2 regions of the Streptomyces sp. NBC_00503 genome follow, and region 1 is predicted to be linked to the other one. Evidence: riboswitches for the same ligand, from Rfam matches in the RefSeq annotation. Region 1 holds a riboswitch; the other holds the start of a gene.
The links. Region 1 has a riboswitch for cyclic di-AMP ahead of OG490_RS31140 (LysM peptidoglycan-binding domain-containing M23 family metallopeptidase). Riboswitches for the same ligand answer to the same signal wherever they lie in the genome.
Positions count from the first base shown of each region.

Region 2: it holds a riboswitch for cyclic di-AMP, as region 1 does, so the genes downstream of both, OG490_RS27745 (M23 family metallopeptidase) here and OG490_RS31140 (LysM peptidoglycan-binding domain-containing M23 family metallopeptidase) in region 1, are expected to answer to the same signal.

Region 1 is NZ_CP107855.1:6,836,820-6,842,003, reverse strand. Features, by position in the region: gene OG490_RS31145 (SGNH/GDSL hydrolase family protein) at 1-44, opposite strand, end outside; gene OG490_RS31140 (LysM peptidoglycan-binding domain-containing M23 family metallopeptidase) at 249-1,274, opposite strand; cyclic di-AMP (ydaO/yuaA leader) riboswitch at 1,277-1,487, opposite strand; gene OG490_RS31135 (tyrosine-protein phosphatase) at 1,802-2,608, shown strand; gene OG490_RS31130 (aspartate aminotransferase family protein) at 2,656-4,080, opposite strand; gene hpnH (adenosyl-hopene transferase HpnH) at 4,077-5,105, opposite strand; gene OG490_RS31120 (phosphorylase family protein) at 5,111-5,184, opposite strand, start outside.
Region 2 is NZ_CP107855.1:6,011,785-6,016,968, reverse strand. Features, by position in the region: gene OG490_RS27760 (bifunctional acetate--CoA ligase family protein/GNAT family N-acetyltransferase) at 1-31, opposite strand, end outside; gene OG490_RS27755 (HPr family phosphocarrier protein) at 216-497, shown strand; gene OG490_RS27750 (GntR family transcriptional regulator) at 690-1,355, opposite strand; gene OG490_RS27745 (M23 family metallopeptidase) at 1,533-2,324, opposite strand; cyclic di-AMP (ydaO/yuaA leader) riboswitch at 2,337-2,496, opposite strand; gene OG490_RS27740 (M16 family metallopeptidase) at 2,703-4,070, opposite strand; gene OG490_RS27735 (M16 family metallopeptidase) at 4,103-5,184, opposite strand, start outside.

The DNA.
Region 1 (5,184 bases):
GCGTACGAGCCGATGGTCTTGAGTGTCGTCGTCGTCGCTGCCACGGGACCACATCCTTCACCCCGGCGCCCGACCTACGCGACCGTAGCCAAGGTTTGACGGACCGTGATCTTTACCACCCGCCGCACGAGGAATAGCCGGTGGAACGGCAAATGGACGGAGAACGGGACGGAAGAACGCGCGTGGGGCCGGGACCCCCCTCGGGTCCCGGCCCCACGCGTGTTCCCACCGGATGCGGCCAGGTGCCGTCAGATGCTGACGCCCTTGGACCGCAGGTAGGCCAGCGGGTCGATGTCCGAGCCGTACGAGGGGCCCGTGCGGATCTCGAAGTGGAGGTGCGGGCCGGTCACGTTGCCGGTGGCACCGGAGAGACCGATGTGCTGCCCGGCGGTGACGCTCTGGCCGACCGAGACGGACAGCTGGGAGAGGTGGCCGTACTGGCTGTACTTGCCGTCCGCGTGGCGGATGACCACCTCGTTGCCGTACGCGCCGCCCCAGCCGGCCGAGACGACCGTCCCGGCGCCGACGGCCTTGACGGTGGTGCCGGTGCTCGCGATGAAGTCCACACCCGTGTGGTAGCCGCTGGACCACATGGAACCGGCGAGCTTGTACGGGGTGGAGATGCCGCCGCCGACCGGGGCGACGAACCCGGCGGAGGCCGGGGCGGCCTGCTGCTGGGCGGGGGCCGCCTTGGGGGCGGGCGCGGCCGGGGCTTCGACCGCCGACCCCTCGGAGGCGCCCTCGTCCGAACCGGCCGCGTCCGAGGAGGACCCGCCCTCGGAGGAGTCGTCCTGCGCGGCGTCCGAGGAGTCGTCCGACGAGGTGTCAGCCGAGGCCTGGGAGGCCCCTTCGGCCGGCGCCGGCTCGGAAGCCCGGGCCGCGCCCGCGGCGCCGAGGGTCAGCTTGAGGCCCGGGTGGATCAGCGACGGGTTGGAGCCCACGGCCTCGCGGTTGTCCGCGTAGAGCCGCTCCCAGCCACCGGTGAGGTGCTGCCGCTCGGCGATCTTGGAGAGGTAGTCCCCCGGCACGACCGTGTAGACGGTGGAGGCGGCCTGCGCCGCGGCCGGAGCGGCCTGGAGCGTGGCCGGAACCTGGGCGACCCGCGCCGCCTGGACCGGCGCGGCGGCGGTCGCCGCGGCCGGGGCGCCGGCCGCGTGGGCGCCGGCGGCCCCGAGCAGCGGGAGCGCGAGGGCCGCGCCACCGGTGCCCGCAACGGCGAAACCGCGGGATATGGAGCGGGACTTCGGGCGGCGGTGCTTACCCGTTGCGGTCATGGCGAATTCCTCTCCGACGCCTGCGAGGTGAGCTGTCGGGTTCGGACGGGAGATGTCCGGCCATATCAGTGCCGGTGAACGGCGCATGTATGACTTCACCCCGAGCTGTCCCGTTGTAAAGATCCGATACGGAAAGATCCGATGCGGATCGGGAGCAGCGGCTTACCTGGTTCCCCCGCTCCTGCCTCGCGCGTGAATAGTCGGGTGCGGTTGCCGGACGGCGGCAGGATTAGGCGGTCCGTCCGGATCGATCGCGAACGTAATCGAGTCCGGCCGCACAGAACAAGTCACGAATTACCTGAATGATTCTCAGGAATGGCGGCCCGCAGGAATTCCGGTCACCCTGCGTCCATTCCGAGCCTTCAACAGCCGCCCCGACAGGGCAATTCGGCATTGACGATCAGGCACTCACGGTCACCGTATGATCTGGCTCACGGGGAGGCGTCCGATCTCGCCTCTCGCTATGGCAAGTTGTTCCCAACCAGCGTAATTCGGACACCCTCGACGACCACACAGAGGAGGCCCCTGTGACCCAGCGGATACCCCAGACCTCACAGTCGGACCCGGAACTGACCGGCGTGCGCAACTTCCGTGACGTGGGCGGGCTGCCGACCACGGACGGGCGGAAGGTCAAGCCGGGACGACTGTTCCGAAGCGGACATCTCGCACATGCCACCGAAACCGGGGCGGAGTTCCTCGGCTCGCTCGGGCTGCACACCGTCTTCGACTTCCGCAACGGCGCCGACCACGCGCTGGAGGGCCCGGACGTCGAGCTGCCCGGCGTGCGCAACGTGAACATCCCGCTGTCGGACCCGGCCGACGGCCGGGAGTTCTGGAAGATGGTCCGCGACGGGGAACTCGGCCAGCTCCACGAGGTGCTGGGGGACGGCAAGGCCGCCGAGCGGATGACCCGCTCCTACCGCGGGATCATCAGGACCCGCACCGCCGAACACAGTCGGGTGCTGCACGCCCTCGCCGAGGACAGCGTCCCGGCCCTGATGCACTGCGCGGCCGGCAAGGACCGGGCCGGCCTGTCGATCGCCGTCACCCTGCTCGCGCTGGGCGTGGAGCGGGAGGCGATCGTCACCGACTACCTGGAGTCGAACGCCCCGCACAACCGCTACCGGGTCCGCCGCAGCAGTGACGCGGCCGAGGCCCGCACCCCCGAGGTGATGGAGCTGCTCGCCCCGCTCTTCGACGCCCGCGCCCAGTACCTGACCGCGGCCTTCGAGACCATCGACGAGGAGTGGGGCGGGGTGGAGCGCTACCTCGCCGAGGGTCTCGGACTCACGCCCGAGACCCTCGACAGGCTGCGCGACCAGCTGCTGGACTGACGCCCCGCGAGGCGGGCCGTCGCGCCGACCGGATCACCTGAACCGGATCACCGGTTCGCGACGGCCTGCTTCACCAGCGTCCGGCCGAAGTCCCACATCAGCGCGCCCCCGCCGTGCGCCTCGTCCATGACCTCGCGGAAGGCCCCGACGAACCGGTCCACGTCCGCCTCGTCCACGATCAGCGGCGGAATGAGCTTGATCACTTCCAGGTGGTCCCCGGACACCTGCGTGAGGATCCGGTGCTTCTGCAGCAGCGGCACCACGACCATCTGCGCGAACAGCCCCTTGCGGGCCGCCTGCAGCATGGTCCACCGGCTCCGCAGCCCCAGTGAGGACGGCCGGCCGAACTCGATGCCGATCATCAGGCCGCGCCCCCGTACCTCGTGGAGCAGTTCGTACTCGTCCACGAGCGCGGCGAGCCGGCCGCGCAGCAGGTCGCCCATGGCGCGGGCGTTGGCCACCACCCCCTCGTCCTCCATGACCGAGAGCACCGCGAGCCCGGCCGCCATCGCCTGCGCGTTGGAGCCGAAGCTCGCGGAGTGCACGAGCACCCGGTCCATGGAGGAGTAGACGCGTTTGAAGATCCAGTCCTTGCCCAGGGTGGCACCGACCGGTACGTAGCCTCCGCTGAGGGCCTTGGCCACGCACACCAGGTCCGGTTCCACTCCGGCCTCGTGCTGGTAGGCGTAGAACTCCCCGGTGCGTCCGAGGCCCGTCTGCACCTCGTCCGCGATCAGCAGGGCCTTGTGCCGGTGCAGCAGCTCCTGCGCGGCGAGCAGGAATCCGGGCGGGGCGGCGAGCACCCCCTTGCCCTGGATCGGCTCGACCACGAGGGCCGCCACGTCCCCCTTGCGCAGTTCCCGCTCCAGTGCGGCCAGGTCGCCCAGCGCGATCCCGGTGTCGGGCAGCAGCGGGCCGAATCCCTCCCGGAAGCCGCCCTCCCCGTTCACCGAGAGCGAGCCGGCCGTGAGCCCGTGGAAGGCGTGGTCGCAGTAGAGGATCCTGGGCCGCCCGGTGGCGTACCGGGCGAACTTCAGGGCGGTCTCCACCGCCTCGGTGCCGCTGTTGCCGAAGAACACCCGGTCCAGGTGCGGGCTGTAGGAGAGCAGCTTCTCCGCCAGCAGCCCGGGCAGCGGCTGGCAGTCGAAGCGGGTGAGGTCGGCGAGCTGGGCGTCCAGGACGTCGTGCAGGGCCTGTCTGACCACCGGGTGGTGGCGGCCCAGGCCCATCACCCCGAACCCGGCGAGCATGTCGAGGTAGTCGTTGCCCTCGGCGTCCCAGAAGTGGGCTCCCTCGGCCCGCTCGTAGACCTTGTCGAAGCCGATGGTGTGCAGCATCCGGGGCAGTTGGTGGTTGAGGTGACGGGCGTGCAGCTCGTACCTTTCCCCACCGCGCGCGGCCAGCAGTGCGCCGAGGTCGAAGCCCCCGGCCCGGTCCGCCCGGCCTCCCTCCCCCGCCCGGCCCCCGCTCATGCCGAGGTGCCCCGGCCGCCCACCGTCTCCCGCGCCGCGCGCAGCGACTCCTTCAGGGAGCCCATGGTGGCGAGGACCGCCGTGGGCTCGTACCCGCAGTGCGCCATGCAGTTCGCGCAGCGCGGGTCCTTTCCGCGGCCGTACTTGCTCCAGTCCGTGTCCTCGACGAGTTCCCGGTACGAGGGCACGTAGCCGTCGCTCATCAGATAGCAGGGCCGCTGCCAGCCGAAGAGGGAGTAATTCGGAATGGCCCATGCGGTGCAGGGGAAATCGACCTTGCCTTCCAGGAAGTCCAGGAAGAGCGGGGAGTGGTTGAGCCGCCAGCGCCGCCGGTTTCCGCCCGCGAAGGCCTTCTTGAAGAGTTCGCGGGTCTGTTCCACGCCGAGGAAGTGCTCCTGGTCGGGGGCCTTCTCGTAGGCGTAGGCGGGCGAGATCATCATTTCGTCGACCTGGAGGTCGTCATTGAGGAAGTTGAGGACCTCGATGATGGTCTGCGGGGTGTCGGTGTTGAAGAAGGTGGAGTTGGTGGTCACCCGGAACCCGCGCTTCTTCGCCTCCTTGATGGCCGCGACCGCCTCGTCGAAGACCCCTTCCTTGGCCACGGACTCGTCGTGGCGTTCGCGCAGTCCGTCGATGTGCACGGCGAAGGCGAAGTAGGGGGACGGGGTGAACTTCTCGATCTTCTTGCGGAGCAGCATCGCGTTGGTGCAGAGGAAGACGTACTTCCGCTTCGCCACGAGCTGGCGCACGATCTCGTCGATCTGCGGGTGCATCAACGGTTCGCCGCCGGCGATGGACACCATCGGCGCGCCGGACTCCAGCACGGCGCCGACGGCCTGGGCCACGGGCATGCGCTGCTTGAGCACCCCGGCCGGGTGCTGGATCTTTCCACATCCCTCGCAGGCCAGGTTGCAGGCGTAGAGAGGTTCCAGCTCGACGATGAGCGGGAACTTCTCGCGCTTGCGGAGCTTCTGTTCGAGCAGGTACGTCCCGACCCTGATGGTCTGTCGCAGTGGCATGGCCATCTGGCTCACCTCCTGGGGAGCAGCAAAGAACGGTGCCAGTCATAAAACGCGGGCAGTACGGCACGCAGTACGCGAAAGG
Region 2 (5,184 bases), 830 kb from region 1:
CCGGATACGAGGGGTCCGACTCGGTGGTCATGGGGCCACCTTAAGGCTCGAACGGTTCGATTGGCCTGGGCGCGGCGCATCGGGCAAGCTGACCCGAATCAGTGCAAGCTGGGGTAGGTCGAACGGCGGGATTTTCGGGCCGAAGGTCGGTCCGACCATTCCGGACGTCGTGAGAGACTGGTCTAGACAACCGTAAGAACCTGAAGGGCATCACCATGGCAGAGCGCCGCGTCAACGTCGGCTGGGCCGAGGGCCTGCACGCTCGTCCCGCCTCGATCTTCGTCCGTGCGACGACCGCTTCCGGCGTCCCGGTGACCATCGCGAAGGCCGGCGGCGACCCCGTCAACGCCGCCTCCATGCTGGCGGTCCTGGGCCTGGGCGCCCAGGGCGGCGAGGAGATCGTCCTGTCGTCCGAGGCCGAGGGCGCCGAGGTCGCGCTGGACCGCCTCGCGAAGCTGGTCGCCGAGGGTCTCGAGGAGCTCCCCGAGACCGTCTGACCCTTCGGGTTCGACTCGCAAGACGTGCACGGCGAAGCCGTTGCCCCCGACCACCGTCGGGGGCAACGGCTTCGCTGCATTTCAGCCGGCCGGAAATGCGCACGGCACACCCGGACGCGAATTCACGCGAATTGCGCGGGCCGCGATATCCTCGGCACCGTACGGATATCAGACCTTTGTATACGACGTTTGTTAATGCCGGCCGCTTGCCATGTTTACGGCAGGTTGCAAAGTCCTCACCCTGATCCGGTACGCCCCGGCCGCGCGGTCCACGTGCGCCGCGGTCAGCATCCGGGCCCGCTCGGCGTCGCCCCGGGCCACCGCGTCCACGATCGCGCCGTGCTCCGCCCAGGACTCCACGGGCCGCGCCGGGGACTCCACCACGTACATCCAGGCCAGCTTGTGGCGCATCTGGGTGAGCAGCGTGATCAGCCCCGGACTCCCGGACGCCTGGGCGAGCGTCTCGTGGAACCAGCCGCCCAAGGAGCGCAGATCCTCCCCCTGCCCCCTCCTGGCCCTCTCCTGCCCCAGCCTGACCAGCCCCCGCAACACCTTGAGGTGGGCCTCGCCGCGGCGCCGGGCGGCCCGCGCGGCTGCGAGGGGCTCCAGCAGCAGCCGCAGCTCCAGGAGGTCGGCCGCCTCCTGCTCGGTCGGCTCGGCCACGCAGGCGCCCGCGTGCCGGCGGGTGGTCACGAACCCCTCGGACTCCAGCGTGCGCAGTGCCTCGCGCACCGGGACGCGCGAGACTCCGTACCGGCGGGCCAGCACCTCCTCGGTCAGCCGGCCACCGGGCTCGAACACCCCGGAGACGATGTCGTCGCGGATTGCTGTGCATACCGTGTGCGCGGGAATACGCAAGACCGGACCTCCGCCTTTTTCGTATGGCTGTGCGCCCTGCGACTCTATTGCAACACACGATAATTTCCGAGAGCGGCCGGAAATACGAAACATTCACACAACGCGAAGGCCCCGGCTCGGATAGAGCCGGGGCCTTCGGGAAGACGCGTGACGCGGCGGGGCGTCGTGCGGTCTGCGTCAGACGTTGACGCCGTGGGAGCGCAGGTACGCGACCGGGTCGATGTCCGTGCCGTACTCGGCGCCGGTACGGGCCTCGAAGTGCAGGTGCGGGCCGCTGGAGTTGCCGGTGGAGCCCGACAGGCCGATCTGCTGGCCCGCGGCCACCTGCTGGCCGACGGAGACGCTCAGCGAGGTCATGTGGCCGTACTGGGTGTAGGTGCCGTCGGCGTGCTTGATGACGACGTTGTTGCCGTACGCGCCGCCCCAGCCCGCCTCGACCACGGTGCCCAGGCCGACCGCGTGCACCTCGGTGCCGGAGGCGGCGTGGAAGTCGATGCCGGTGTGGCTGCCGGAGGACCACATGCCGCCGCCCGCGTGCCACTGGGTGCTGACGTAGGAGTCCGTGATCGGGGCCACGAAGGTGTTGAGGCGCTTGCGCTCCTCGTCGCGGGCGGCGCGCTCGGCGGCCTCGCGCTCGGCCTTGGCGCGGGCTTCGGCCTTCGCCTTGGCCTCGGCGGCCCGCTGCTTCGCGTCGGCCTCGGCCTGCGCCTTGGCGGCGGCGGCCTCGGCGGCCCGCTGCTGGGAGTGGGCCTGGGCCTGGATCTCGCCGGCGAGTTCGTCGGCCACCACGATGGTGTTGAGGCCGGTGTCCTCGACGGAGGGGGCCTTGTCCGCGGCGAACGCCGGGCCGGCCAGGGAGCCGACGACACCGGTGGTGACGACGGCGGCTATACCGGCGTAGCCGGCGGTCTTGCGGCTCAGACGGCTGGAACCACGGTGCTTGCCGGCGGCACGACTGCCAAAGGCCATGAAGGGGTTGATCCTTTCCTTCCCTCTCGCCTACCGGGTTAGCTGACGGGTTCGGAGCAGGAAGGTCTCCTACGGGCCACCTCTCACGAGGCGGTCCGATTCACCCCAGGGACACATGTGGGTCCCCGGCTCCCCAGGCTCGCGCCTGACGGGGACTCGGCGATCGCTGTCCGGTGCCGCGGGCGCGGCGGTTACAACTGACGGACAGCACGGCCGACGCTAGGCGGATCATCAGTCAATCGCCAAACAGACACGCCTTTTTGTTGCGTACGCCACACCGCATACAAGCAACCACACGACTAAATGGACAAAAGGGGCCCCTGCGGAAATACCGCCTGAGCCCCTCCGATGGCCGACGAACGGCCGCACCTCGTCCGGTCAGTTGGTGACCACGGTCACTTCGCCGATCCCCAGGGCCCGTACGGGCTCCTCGATCTGCGAGGCGTCGCCCACCAGCACCGTGACCAGGCGGTCCACCGGGAAGGCGTTGACGACCGCCGAAGTGGCCTCCACCGTCCCCGTCTCGGCGAGCCGCGCGTACAACTGCGCCTGGTAGTCGTCCGGCAGCTCCTGCTCGACCTGGTCGGCGAGGGTGCCCGCGACCGAGGCGGCCGTCTCGAACTTCAGCGGGGCCACGCCCACCAAGTTCTGCACCGCCACGTCCCGTTCGGCGTCGGTCAGGCCGCCCTCTGCGAGGGTGCGCAGCACCTTCCAGAGGTCGTCCAGGGCCGGGCCGGTGTTCGGGGTGTCCACCGAGCCGCTGATGGCGAGCATCGAGGCGCCCTTGCCGTCGGCGGTGGAACGCAGCACCTGGCCGAAGGCGCGCACGCCGTAGGTGTACCCCTTCTCCTCGCGCAGCACCTTGTCCAGGCGCGAAGTGAGGGTGCCGCCCAGGCAGTACGTGCCGAGCACCTGGGGCGCCCAGACCCGGTCGTGCCGGTCCGCTCCGATACGGCCGATCAGCAGCTGCGTCTGGACGGCTCCGGGCCGGTCCACGATGACCACGCGGCCGCGGTCGTCGGCGGTGATCGGCGCGACCGGGCGGGGCTCGGTGGTGTCACCGGTCCACGTGCCCAGGGTGTCGGCCAGGACGGCGTCCAGGTCGATGCCGGTCAGGTCGCCGACGATCACCGCGGTGGCGGTCGCGGGGCGTACGTGGGCCTCGTAGAAGGCACGTACGGCCGCGGAGTCGATCCGCGCGACCGTCTCCTCGGTGCCCTGGCGCGGGCGGGAGATCCGCAGGGACTGCGGGAACAGCTCCTTGGAGAGCTGCTTGGCGGCACGGCGCTGCGGGTTGGCCGACTCGTGCGGGATCTCGTCGAGCCGGTTGCGCACCAGGCGGTCGACCTCGGCGTCGCTGAAGGCCGGCGCGCGCAGCGCCTCGGCGACCAGCCCCAGCGCCTTGTGCAGGCGGGAGGCCGGAACCTCCAGGGAGACCCGCAGGCCCGGGTGGTCGGCGTGCGCGTCGAGGGTGGCTCCGCAGCGCTCCAGCTCGGCCGCGAACTCCTCGGCCGAATGCTTGTCGGTGCCCTCGGACAGGGCGCGGGCCATGATGGTGGCCACGCCGTCCAGGCCCTCGGGCTCCGCGTCGAGCGGGGCCGCGAGGTTGATCTCGACCGCGACGACCTGCTGGCCCGGCCGGTGGCAGCGCAGCAGGGTCAGGCCGTTGGCCAGGACCCCGCGGTCGGGGGCCGGGAAGGCCCACGGCTGCGGCTCGCCGGCCTGGGGGCGCGGGTGGAAGGTCATCGTGACGGCTGCGGTGTCGGCTGCGGTGTCGCTCACTGCTCCGCCCCTTCGTTCTCGTCGCTGTTCTCGTCGGCGTCCTCGGCGTCGTCCACCGCGATCGGCTCGTACACGAGCACCGCGCGGTTGTCCGGGCGCAGTCGGGCGGCGGCCACGGCCTGGACCTCCTCGGCGGTGATGTCGAGGACCCGCTGGACGGCGGTCAGCGCCAGCTGCGGGTCGCCGAACAGCACCGCGAAGCGGCACAGTTCGTCCGCGCGGCCGGACACCGTGCTCAGCCGGTCCAGCCATTCGCGCTCCAGCTGGGCCTGAGCGCGCTCCATCTCCTCGGCCGTCGGGCCCTCGGCGGCGAACCGCGCGAGCTCCTCGTCCACGGCCGCCTCGATGGCGGGCACCTCCACCCCGCTGGAGGTCTTGACGTCCAGCCAGCCGAGGGAGGGCGCGCCGGCCAGGCGCAGCATCCCGAAGCCGGCCGCGACGGCGGTCTGGTCGCGGCGGACCAGACGGTTGTGCAGCCGGGAGGAGTCCCCGCTGCCGAGGACGGTCAGCGCCACGTCGGCGGCGTCGCACTCGCGGGTGCCGTCGTGCGGGAGGCGGTAGGCGGCCATCAGCGCACGGGCCGGAACCTCTTCGACGATCTCCTCGCGCAGCTGCTCGCCCATGATGTCGGGGAGCGAGCCGTCGCGCGGCGGCTGCTTGCCGTCGTGGGCGGGGATGGTGCCGAAGTACTTCTCGACCCAGGCGAGCGTCTGCTCGGGGTCGATGTCGCCGACGACCGACAGCACCGCGTTGTTGGGCGCGTAGTACGTACGGAAGAAGGTGCGCGCGTCCTCCAGGGACGCGGCGTCCAGGTCGGCCATCGAGCCGATCGGCGTGTGGTGGTACGGGTGGCCCTCCGGGTAGGCCAGAGCGGTCAGCCGCTCGAAGGCCGTACCGTACGGGACGTTGTCGTAGCGCTGGCGGCGCTCGTTCTTGACGACATCGCGCTGGTTCTCCATGGACTCGTCGTCCAGGGCGGCCAGCAGCGAGCCCATCCGGTCCGCCTCCAGCCACAGCGCGAGCTCCAGCTGGTGGGTCGGCATCGTCTCGAAGTAGTTGGTGCGCTCGAAGCTGGTGG